DNA from 2 places in the Lysinibacillus sp. NPDC093197 genome. Region 1 is predicted to be linked to the other one. Evidence: riboswitches for the same ligand, from Rfam matches in the RefSeq annotation. Region 1 holds a riboswitch; the other holds the start of a gene.
What was found. A riboswitch is a leader RNA that binds a small molecule or an ion and turns the genes downstream of it on or off. The one in region 1 is predicted to bind FMN.
Positions count from the first base shown of each region.

Region 2: it holds a riboswitch for FMN, as region 1 does, so the genes downstream of both, ACIP9G_RS09495 (ECF transporter S component) here and ribE (riboflavin synthase) in region 1, are expected to answer to the same signal.

Region 1 covers NZ_JBIVOH010000002.1:411,530-417,362, forward strand. Annotated here, with positions in the region: gene ACIP9G_RS07920 (spore germination protein) at 1-409, opposite strand, end outside; gene ribH (6,7-dimethyl-8-ribityllumazine synthase) at 545-1,012, opposite strand; gene ribB (3,4-dihydroxy-2-butanone-4-phosphate synthase) at 1,030-1,659, opposite strand; gene ribE (riboflavin synthase) at 1,717-2,355, opposite strand; FMN riboswitch at 2,512-2,637, opposite strand; FMN riboswitch at 2,759-2,884, opposite strand; gene uvrA (excinuclease ABC subunit UvrA) at 3,232-5,736, opposite strand; gene ACIP9G_RS07945 (MDR family MFS transporter) at 5,805-5,833, opposite strand, start outside.
Region 2 covers NZ_JBIVOH010000002.1:733,823-739,655, forward strand. Annotated here, with positions in the region: partial or broken gene ACIP9G_RS09490 (recombinase family protein) at 1-591, opposite strand, end outside; gene ACIP9G_RS09495 (ECF transporter S component) at 860-1,447, opposite strand; FMN riboswitch at 1,675-1,871, opposite strand; gene ACIP9G_RS09500 (RNA polymerase subunit sigma) at 2,168-3,466, opposite strand; gene sigX (RNA polymerase sigma factor SigX) at 3,463-3,996, opposite strand; gene ACIP9G_RS09510 (ATP-binding protein) at 4,180-5,833, opposite strand, start outside.

The DNA of each region.
Region 1 (5,833 bases):
TAAAATCATCTCTCGGTCCTTTAATTACCAGTTCATTTTTTGTTTCTTCAGGATTTCGATTCGGCTTATTAGAAATTTTACTTGAGAATAAAATTTTCTCCTTTTCAAAGTACAGCAAAGCATATCCTGTATATACACGTGTAGTAGCCACTTCTAAATTCGTTATTTTTTGAAGATTTGGAATGTGTAATTCATTTATTATTTGCTCTGCTAATAATGGTGTTGAAACATTTTCGCACAAAGATTGGACTCGATTTATAATGACCTTATTCAATAATAACTGATCGAACATTGATTCACATGTAATAAAATGAACATTATGCTGTTGAAAGGTATAAGATTGAAATATTACGTCAGCAGAGCGTTGAAATAGTTCTTTCAACGTTTTCAATTCGATATTTTGATTCATTGATTGAATATTCCTCATCTCCTACTGAACTCGATTCAAATAAATTATTGTACTAAAATACACATACAATATTTTTCCCAATGTCCAGCAAATTATGCAGTTATCCTTTTCACCTATACATTATGTCATTGAAATTTAGCCAATCATTTTCTGTAAATTCGCCATTTCAATAGCTGATATTGCTGCGTCATAACCTTTATTACCAGATTTTGTCCCAGCGCGTTCAATTGCCTGCTCAATATTTTCAGTTGTGACAACACCAAAAATAACTGGTATGTTAGTTGTAAGTGAAACGTTAGCTATGCCTTTTGCTGATTCGTTACAAACATAATCATAATGTGTTGTAGAGCCACGAATAACTGTGCCAAGACCAATAATGGCATCATATTTTTTTGTTTCCGCTAGCTGTTTTGCAATAAATGGAATTTCAAATGCACCTGGTACCCACGCAACATCAATTAAATCCTCGTCTACACCATGACGTTTTAGCCCATCCATTGCACCGCTTAATAATTTACTAGTAATAAATTCATTAAATCGACCAACTACTACCGCTATTTTTAAATCATTGCCAATTAATTGTGCTTCAAATGTTTTCCCCATAAATTGATTCTCCTCTTTTACACTGTAAGTGAATTTTTTCCTTGTATTTGTTGACGACGATAGGCTGCTAATGCATCAATCGAAATCATTTTTAATTTGTGTTTTTCCGCATATTTGACTAAGTCATCAAAGCGAAGCATTTCACCATCATCCCCCATGATTTCACAAATAACACCAGCTTGTATGCTTCGGCAAAGCCTTGCTAAATCGATAGTTGCCTCCGTATGCCCTCTACGTTCTAAAACACCATTTTCCTTTGCTATAAGGGGAAATACATGCCCAGGTCTACGAAAATCAGTTGCTTGCGCTTGTGACTCTAGCATTTTTCGAATTGTCAACGCACGTTCAAAGGCGCTAATGCCTGTTTTTGTATCTTTGTAATCAATACTTACAGTAAATGCCGTTTGGTGATGATCTGTATTATTTATGACCATTGGATGCAACGCTAATTGTTGTGCAAGCTGCTGTGAAATCGGCGTACAAATAAGCCCTCTTCCATATGTGGCCATAAAGTTTATCGTTTCTGGTGACATGAACTCTGCAAGGGCAAGTAAATCCCCTTCATTTTCACGGTCTTCATCATCCACGACAACAATCATTTTGCCTTGTTTTAAATCTGCAATTGCTTCTTCAATTGAATGTAGCAAATTGCCACCTCCTAATAAACTTTAATTTACTGTACATTCTTTACTTTCAAAGACAGGTTAAAACCCATGCTTCGCTAAGTAATCTTTTGTAATGGTCGGTGATTGCTGACCACGCTGTAGCTGGTGCATAATGTATTTACCAACTAAATCGGTCTCAATATTGACTGGTGATCCAACATTTTTTGTCCCTAATACGGTTTCCTTGTATGTGTGTGGAATAAGCGATACGGTGACGCTGTTTTTTGCCACATGGAAGAGCGTTAAACTCGTTCCATCAATTGTGATTGAACTTTTAGGAATACAATAGCTAGTTAATTCCTCTGAAAGTTCTATATCGATGTATACTGCATTGGCCATTGGACGTTTGCGTAATATTTTTCCCACTCCATCAACATGCCCTGAAACAAAATGACCACCAAAACGTCCATTCGCAGGCATTGCACGCTCTAAATTTACTGCATTACCAACCGTGAGTTGCTGCAAATTTGTCGCTTTCACTGTTTCAGGCATTACGTCCATTGTCAGTTCCTGCTCATTATATTGTGTTACTGTCAAACACACGCCATTGACAGCTATACTATCTCCTAGCTGCACGTCCGATACTATCTTTGGCGAAATAACAGTTATTTTCATACTTTGTCTATCGTTTTGCAAGGTTTTTACTGTACCAACATCCTCAATAATACCTGTAAACATTTTTTCACCTACTTTCTACTTTTTAAATTTTGACCTGTAATTGCTTAAACAAGACAAACAAAAAACCCCATATAAAAATGGGGTTTGGGAGTTCTAATTCATAAGACGTCACTAAATAAACCTAATGGGAATAAATTTTCCAAAGGCTACCATCTCATCGTTCTTCTCCCATCCAGACTATAACTGTCGGTTTTGGATTTGCACCAAATCAGCTTGCGCTCACGGACTTTGAATTGCTTCATCACCGCCGATTGGGAATTTCACCCTACCCCGAAGAACAGATACCTATTAAATTTTTAACTAAATAAAAAAACTCCCCAACGAAGGCGATGGGAAGTAGTTTTGAATATAAGCGTAGCCAAATAGACCTTTTAAAGTCATATGAATTTAAAAAGCTTACACATCTACCCTTCTCCCATCCAGACTGTAACTGTCGGTTTTGGATTTGCACCAAATCAGCTTGCGCTCACGGACTTTGAATTACTTCATCACCGCCGATTGGGAATTTCACCCTACCCTGAAGGATATGTTTATTTAGTTACTTCATACGATAACATTATTTTAATACATTATCCACTTAAAATTTTTTAATGGCTATTTTGTGCAGTTTAATTGCCTTGGCACAATCCACATGTGCAAATTAAAGCAACCAGCTAATAATTGAGCGTATGAATAAGGAGCAAGGGACTTTGGGGATAATTTAAAATAGTAACGTTTGCATGGACTTTTGAATGGTTCATAAATAAATAAATAAATAAATAAATACGCTCTTTTAGTAGAAAGATGTACAGTAACCTTCATCTTAACTAAAAGAGCGTATTCTTTTTAATTTTCCACTTTTTGGTATTTTTCTAAAGTGCCGTTTGTTAAATGTAATTAGAACGCTTCGGCGAGTACTTCTTTCAGAAACATCCCCGTATAGGAATCCGATACTTTTACCACTTGCTCTGGCGTTCCTTCAGCTACAAGCTTACCACCTGCGGCTCCTCCTTCAGGTCCAATATCGATAACCCAGTCAGATTCACGGATTAATTCTAGACTATGTTCGACGACGATAACGGTATTTCCGGCACAGACAAGTCTGTTTAATAAAGCATGTAACAATTTAATATCAGATGGATGAAGACCTGTCGTAGGTTCGTCCAATAAATAAAGCGTGTGGTTTTTGGATGCTTTACTTAATTCGTTTGCCAGCCTAATACGCTGTCCTTCACCGCCAGATAAAGTTTTGACCGATTGCCCCCATTGAAGATAACCCAACCCAACCTCACATAGCATTTCAATCATGCGAGAAATCTTTGTTTCCGATTTCAAAATTGGTAAGCTCTCCTCCACAGACATATTTAGCAAATCTGAAATGGAGTATCCTTCATATTTAACTTGCAACACTTCGTCAGTAAATCTTTTCCCTTTGCAGTTTGTACATGTCACTTCTATATCTGCTAGGAAATCCATATCTACTGATAATACCCCTAAACCTTGGCATGTTTCACATCGTCCACCCGCAGAGTTAAATGAGAAATGCTTTGAAGTTAATTCTCTTTCTTTTGCTTCTGGCAATCCTGCAAACAATTTGCGGAGGTGAGTAAAGACATCCGTATAAGTAGCGACATTAGAACGCTGTACTCTTCCCATTGGCGATTGGTCAAAGATAACGATATTTTCGATATGCTCTAACCCACTAATTTCCTTACATCCTATTTGGGCAAGGTTTTTCGATTTTCCTTGTGCAAGAATGTCAAAAACAAGCGTAGATTTCCCCGAACCTGAAACGCCTGTTACTGACACAAGACACCCCAATGGAATAAAAGCAGTAGGGATGTCGACATTTCGAAGTTTTGCTTGTTGAATCGTGATATGCTGTCCATTTCCCTCTCTACGAACTCGAACAGGAGAAGGGGAGCATTCTTCTACCAAATAAGCTCCAGTCACTGATTGCTCATTTGACATTAAATCATCCAGACTGCCTTCACCTACAACAGTACCACCATGTATTCCCGCACCAGGACCGATATCAATGATATGATCTGCCGCTCGCATCATCTCAACATCATGCTCGATAACTAGTACAGTATTACCTAAATCACGTAATTCCTGAAGCACTCGAATGAGACCTGCTGTATCCTTTGCATGAAGACCGGTTGTCGGTTCATCCAAAATATACAGAACGCCAGTTAAAGCTGAACCTAATATGGTAGCAAGTCGTAGACGTTGTGTTTCCCCACCAGACAATGATACCGTCTGACGGTTCAATGAAAGGTAACCAAGTCCAACATCGATAAGCCGCTGAAGTGTTGTTAACATATCCTCGATAATAGGCACCAATAAATGATGACTTGCTTTAGGTAACGCCGTTTGCAAGCTATTCGTCCATTTGAATACATCTTCAAGCGACCACTCAGATACGTCCGAAATTGTTGCATCCGCTACCTTTACTTGACGAACTTCTTTCTTTAAGCGTGCACCAAGGCAATCTGGGCAAAGTTGTTCATGAAAGAAACTTCCTTCTTTTTCTTTAGCCCCTGATTCTCCCTCTTTCTCCTTATATCGTCTCCATAAGCTCGGTATGACTCCTTCAAACTTTGTTCCTGAGACCGGTTTACTATTTGGATAGTGACGTTTAAATTCCTCGCTCTCGACGCCATAATATAATAAATCTCGCTGAACATCATCGTAATCTTTTAATGGTAGATCAAGATCAAATTCAAATCCATAATGCTTTCCTGCTGCCACTAAAATACGCATTTGAATGTCACGATGGACCCCCTTTAGTGAAGCTACGCCACCGTCGCGTAAGCTGAGCTCAGGATTAAACACCATCGCCTCATTTATGCTCGCCACATGACCAAGGCCACTACAAGTTTCACAAGCACCTTCTGGCTTGTTAAATGAAAAATGTAGCATGCCTAATTTCGCTTGCTGTTCATGACAATTAGGACAACTAATTATTTGATTGTCTATTTCTTCATCCTCTTCTACGAACTCTTCTGTTGGTTCAAAAGAAGCAGGAATACTCATATTACATGAAGTACAAACTTGTTCCCCAAGTCTGGCAAAGATAAATCGGATATACTTATAAATTTCTGTTACTGTTCCTACCGTTGAACGTGGATTTCGATTTGTCACATGCTGCCCGACGCTAATTGACGGTGACAGCCCACGAATAAACTCAACCTTTGGCTTGCTAATCGCATTAGCCATCATTCCCATAGAATCTAAATACTGTCTCTGGCATTCCCGCTGAAGTGTATCCATAGCTAACGTTGATTTCCCTGAGCCAGAAGGTCCAGTCAGTACTACTAGCTTATATTTAGGTATGGAAAGCGACACTTTCTTCAAATTATTTTCCCAAGCACCTTTAATAAAAATGGTCTCTTTCATCATTATCCTCCTGAACATAGTACGACTTACTAGTATCATCAATAGCTTAAATTCTTACGATATTTTATTTAATTTTCCTTGTTGTCTTTTTCAGCTG
Region 2 (5,833 bases), 320 kb from region 1:
TTTTTCAATTTTAATATTTCAGCAAACCGCCACTTATTTCTTTATCTTTCAATACCTGATAATTTGTTTCTATGTCTGTACGTTGCTGCTTACTAAGCGTATCAAGGTTTAATTGTGGTCTACCTAGATGCTTACCTTGTTTCTTTGCTTCTGCAATACCTTCTGCTTGTCGTTTGAGTAGCTTTTGTCGTTCTTAGTCTGAAGCATATGAAAGCAATGAGAGAAACTGATCTTCCATTAACTTATCCTTTCGCCCATCCCATCCCTTTAAATTTACGACTATCAAATAGTGTTTCATTTTCCAATACAACTATATTTGCATTAATTTCTCTAATAATATGCTTCCACTCTTTAGTAATTTCATCATAGTTACGTCCTAGACAATCCAATGCATCTATATAAACTAAATAGCCTTCACGAATAACTTGTTTTAAAGCTTGATAAAATGGTCTATTAAAGTCCTTACCGCTCGCTTTATCAATGAATGTGTCTCTCTCTGCTATATCAAGTGCTTGCATATTTATTAATTGTCGTTCAATGTTTCGCTCCGTAGTTGATATTTCGAATGTAACCGAATGTCTTTGTATTCATCTTATCCAACCCCTTTAATTACCATTTTTTACATTTATAAATCATCGATAACTTTGTCTGTCAATGGCACGGTTTCCTGCTTTTTGTTCTTTCCGTATGAGAGAACATTGTATAGCCATCTAATGTATTTTGCTTAAATTCTGTAACTCTTTTTCTGAAAGGAAATCTGAAATTGCAAATTTAATCAACAAAAAACACCTCCATAGACATAACAGTCCAGAAGGTGTCATTACTTGAACACTATCCTAAATCATACTTTTTTTCCATATTATTTTGATAAATACATTGTACGTTGTTGTTCAATCCATCTACGCATCGTTGTGAACAGTAACACCATGATAGCTGTTAATAGAACACCTTTTACGATATTAAACGGCAAAATACCTGCAATAATCATTTTATATAATGAATCGCCAACTACTGGCTCCATACCTAAGAAATAAGTGTACATCGGTAAAAATACTGCGTAATTTAAAAAGCTCATCCCTACTGCCATAACGATCGTTCCTGTCGCCAAACCTCCGACAAGACCCGCAATTGTTTTAAAACGGTTAAAAACAAATGATACTGGTAAAATAAATAATATACCTGTCACAAAGTTTGCAATATGTCCAACCGGAACCCCTGTAGGCGTACCCGAGAAAATCCAATCCAGTATATTTTTAAATAGTTCTACTAAAATACCCGCAACTGGACCCATTGTGATAGCTGCAAGTAAAGCTGGCATATCACTGAAATCCACCTCTAAAAATGCTGGGAACGGCGGAATCGGGAAATTAAAAAGCATTAATAAAAACGAAATACTACTTAGCATACCAATCGTAATAAACGATTGCAGTTTGATATTTTTCTTCATTGAAAACTCTCTCCTCTTTGCTGATTCAATCTTGCAAGAAGAAAGGTTACGACGTAATCGATTGTTTTTTCACGAAAAAACCCTTATGCACATCAGCATAAGGGAGAAAAGGCATGATTAAATAACGCCATTACTAGCTATTTTTTGTGCATACAGTGTAATTAGTAGACACACTGAAAAAAACGCTCGCACATAGCTTAATTCGTAACAACGAATGACGATCGTACCTTCATCTTCTCCCATCCAGACTATACTGTCGGCCTTGGAATCGCACCAAGTCAGCCATGCAAAAAAAACTTTGCACAGGTCGCGGGCTGAAGAGCCATTTAGTAAATCATGCGAGCTAATGTAGTTTAGTACAACACTAGCGATTTACAACTCTATTACCGCCGGTCGGGATTTTCACCCTGCCCCGAAGATGAATCAATATTATTTTATAAATTAACTATAATGTTTTATCACATAAAAGTAAATACTTCTGCTTAAAAAATTCCGATTAAATTTGTATGTTTTAATGAATGCTTCTATAAAAGGGCCATTTGATTTTCGAGTTCAGGTAATTCGAATTCAGCCATGAACGACGAATTCCGCGTTTTAGCACTGTGATTCCGCGTTTCAACAGCCGGATTCCGCGCTTCAGCACCCGATTTCCGCGTTTTCTCCATCAGACAACTCATACAAAAAAACAGCTACCTCATAAAAGATAGCTGTTTTTCTTTGTTACTGCATTGTTTGTTTATTTGCACCTACAGGTATCGGTAAAAAATTTGTTAAATCAAAGCCTTCCCAACTATCCTGTACGACGTTATCTAAGCGTAGCTTTTTATCAAAGCTTGAAGCTGTCAGCATCATGGCCTCGATTAATTGCGTTGCCCGCACAGCATCCATTGTCATTAAATCCAGCGGTGCGTCAAAGGTGATGACAACACCACTCTCTTCTTCTTTCACTGTGTACGTTACATTTTCAGGGATGACAGGTACATAAATATCATCTTTTTTATCACGCATTGCGATAAGTGCCTCTGTAACAGTAGGATATGTTTGGTGGAAGTCTGGCGATAAATATTCAGTACCATTTTCTTCTGTATATAAATAATAGTTGTAATGATTATCTTTCGTTAACTGTATAGGCTCACTTGGCTCACCAACCTGCGAAAATTCATAAGGAGTACCATCTGCATTTTTTAACGCAATCGCTTTATATTCAGAGTCGGAAAAAGTATCTTTTAACGAGCTTAAATATTTTGTTACGGAAGCTGAAGCTACATCGTAATCATTTTTTTTAGGTAAGACGTGAACTAGCGTCTCACCCTCTTCCTTCAACTCACCTTTGTATGGATGATAATTAGCAAAACCAAGTGCTTCCTCATCAATTTGTGGTGCGTATTTTTCATACATTTGTAGAGTTGTCGGCTTTTTCTTTCCAAAATCAGCCGTTAATTTTTCGTTCGGGATTACATAGGTCATTGGTATGCTATCAGCATTGCCACCTGGTAAGCCGATTCTAAATACTACTGCATTTGCTAAATCGTCTTCGTAAACTGATGTCCGAAGCGATAGCATTCGTGCATGTTCGGCACCGATATTCGCTTTCATCACACCATCTGCATTTTCATTTTCTTGTATAGCTCGATCCTCTTGCATCGTAGAAAAATTTTCAGGAGGGGCATTTGCCTCATCCTTAACTGGATTATTATTTGTTAAAAACACGTACCCTGCTATTGATAGTACAAAAACAGCTGCAATACTACTAAAAATAGGTAACTTACTCTTTTTACGCTTTTGCATCGGCTTGATGCTTTCATTCTCATGAGCAGCAATAGACTGCTCTTGCTCTTCAAGCACTTTTGAATCTGTTGGTTGTTGCATTGCTTCTTGAAGATGTATATTATCTTGCAGACGTGAATCTGCTAGCAATCGTTTCAACACTTCTTCTTTCGAACGGTTATCAGTCAGCTTCGGGGCATTCTTCAACATTTGTTCTAGTTGTTCATCGTCGTCAAATTGTTTATGAGTCATTGCCTTTTCGCCTCCTGTTCCCTAACCTGTTGTAGCTGTTGCCTTAAAAATTTAATGGCTCGATGTTGCGTCGTCTTAACCTTTGCTTCTGTCCAATCAAGTATTTGCGCTGTTTCAGCAATCGATAAATCTTGGAAAAAGCGCATAATAATCACCATTTTTTGATCCCCTGTACAATTTTCAAGTGCAGACTCTATTTGCATTAATTCATCACTGGCCTGTAGCATATCTTCCGGTGATGGTGTGGTTGAATGTAGTTGTTCCGTTTCCCAGTCAAAAAAATCGAGCGAATGTTTTTTCCGCACTGCCTGCTTTCTAAAATGATCTATTGCGACATTTTTAGCAATAGCAAAAAGCCATGTTTTTTCACTGCTATTTCCTGCGAATTGTTCATACGATCGCAGAACACGAACGTACACCTCATGTGATAAATCCTCAGCAAGTGTACGATTTTTCACTAGATAAATAAGAAACTGGAACACGTCTTGATGGTATGAATCGTATAATCGATGGAACACGGAGTCATTCAAAGCACTCCACCCCCGTTCTCATAGTATTTGTCGTCTAACGCTCGCACAAGTTACATCTTAATTAATGATTTTTTGCTCAAAATTTCGCTATGTGCCATTCCCTGCACTAAAACTACATACAATCAGCTAACAGACTTTGGCATTAAGTTTTCGAATCAATGGGCTTCTAACGGACAATGTTAGTTAGTCGAAGGGTAAATAGAAAGTAAAGGTTGTTCCTTCTTTTAATACACTATCGACCATAATATTTCCAGAATGTGCCTTTACAATGTTTCGAGCAATAGCAAGCCCTAAACCTGTTCCCCCTTTAGAACGTGTACGCGCTTTATCAGCCTTGTAAAAACGCTCAAAAACATATGGTAAATCTTCCTGTGGAATACCATGTCCTGTATCCTGAACAGAGATTTTAGCAAATGTCGGTTCCTTCTCTACTTTCACAAAGACAGAACCTTCATCTGTATGACGCAGTGCATTATCAACTAAGTTCGTTAACACTTGTTCAATACGATCCTCATCCATGCTTATGACCGCATCTTCCTCAAACTCACTATTAAATAGGAGCTGTACATGCTTCTCTTTTGCTACTTGTGCAAATTTTTGCGTAATGCGCTCAAATGTCGCATTAATCGGTACTTCATCTTTGTATAATGTCATATGTCCAGATTCCATCCGTGCTAAATCCAATAAATCTGTAACTAAACGTCCCATACGCTTTGATTCATCATAAATAATTTTAGTAATCTCATTGCGCTCTTCTTGATCTTGTATAAAATCATCATCCATTAGCGCTTCTGAGTAGCCCTGAAGCATTGAAATAGGTGTCCGTAGCTCATGTGATACATTGGCAATAAAGTCTGAGCGAAGCTTTTCTAGACGATGCTGTTCTGTCATATCACGGATAACAGCAACAGCTCCTCGTATCAATTCCCCACTATAGAGCGGGCTAATCGTAAATGTATAATAATTTCCATCCATCTCAATTTCTTCTTCCAGCTTATCTTCAAACATTAATACATGATCAAGCATATGATATAGTTCAGGTGGAATAGGCTTTGCACTTTGCGAGCCTTTATTGACAAACCATTTTTGCATTAAGCGTTCCGCAGGTGGATTGCTGAGTAAAATAGTACGATCACGATTAAACGTTATAACAGCATCAGTCATAGAAGTTAAAATATTGGATAATTGCTCATTTTCTTGATTGATTACCTCTAGATTGTGCTTTAACTGGCGCCCCATTTGGTTGAATGCAACCGCAAGCTGTCCAATTTCATCGTTTTGCGTTGTCGGCATTTTTGCCTCGAAATTACCTTTTGCAATTTCAAATGCTAGCTCGCGCATTTTTCGTAGCGGTGAAGTAATACGTGATGAAAGGAAAAATGCAAAGAATGTCGTTAACACAAAGGCAATGAATGCCGCTAAAAAGACAATTTTCGTAGTCTCTTTGGACGTTTTATGTAACGCATCTGGACTTTGGTAAATAAATACAGCACCATGCACTTCATTTTCTACGTTTAGTGGGAAACCTAACACGACATACGATTCCATTTTTTCTTTATCAGTCGACGATGGCATCATCATTTCCTTAATGATCGGATCATCTGATTTGAAAACTTCATGGAATGCTTTATTCGCTAAAATTGCGCCTTGAATTTCTTTTTTGTTAACGCCTTCCTGCATCGCAAATGTTACTTCTAGATGATTAATGGCGATAAGCGCATTTGTACCATCAGGTAAAATATCTGTTAATAGTTGCGAAGTCGATTCGGCTGTTTCATTGTCATCCACTATACTCGCTATTGTTGCAGCCGTTTGACGCAACGAAATCTCGGCTTGC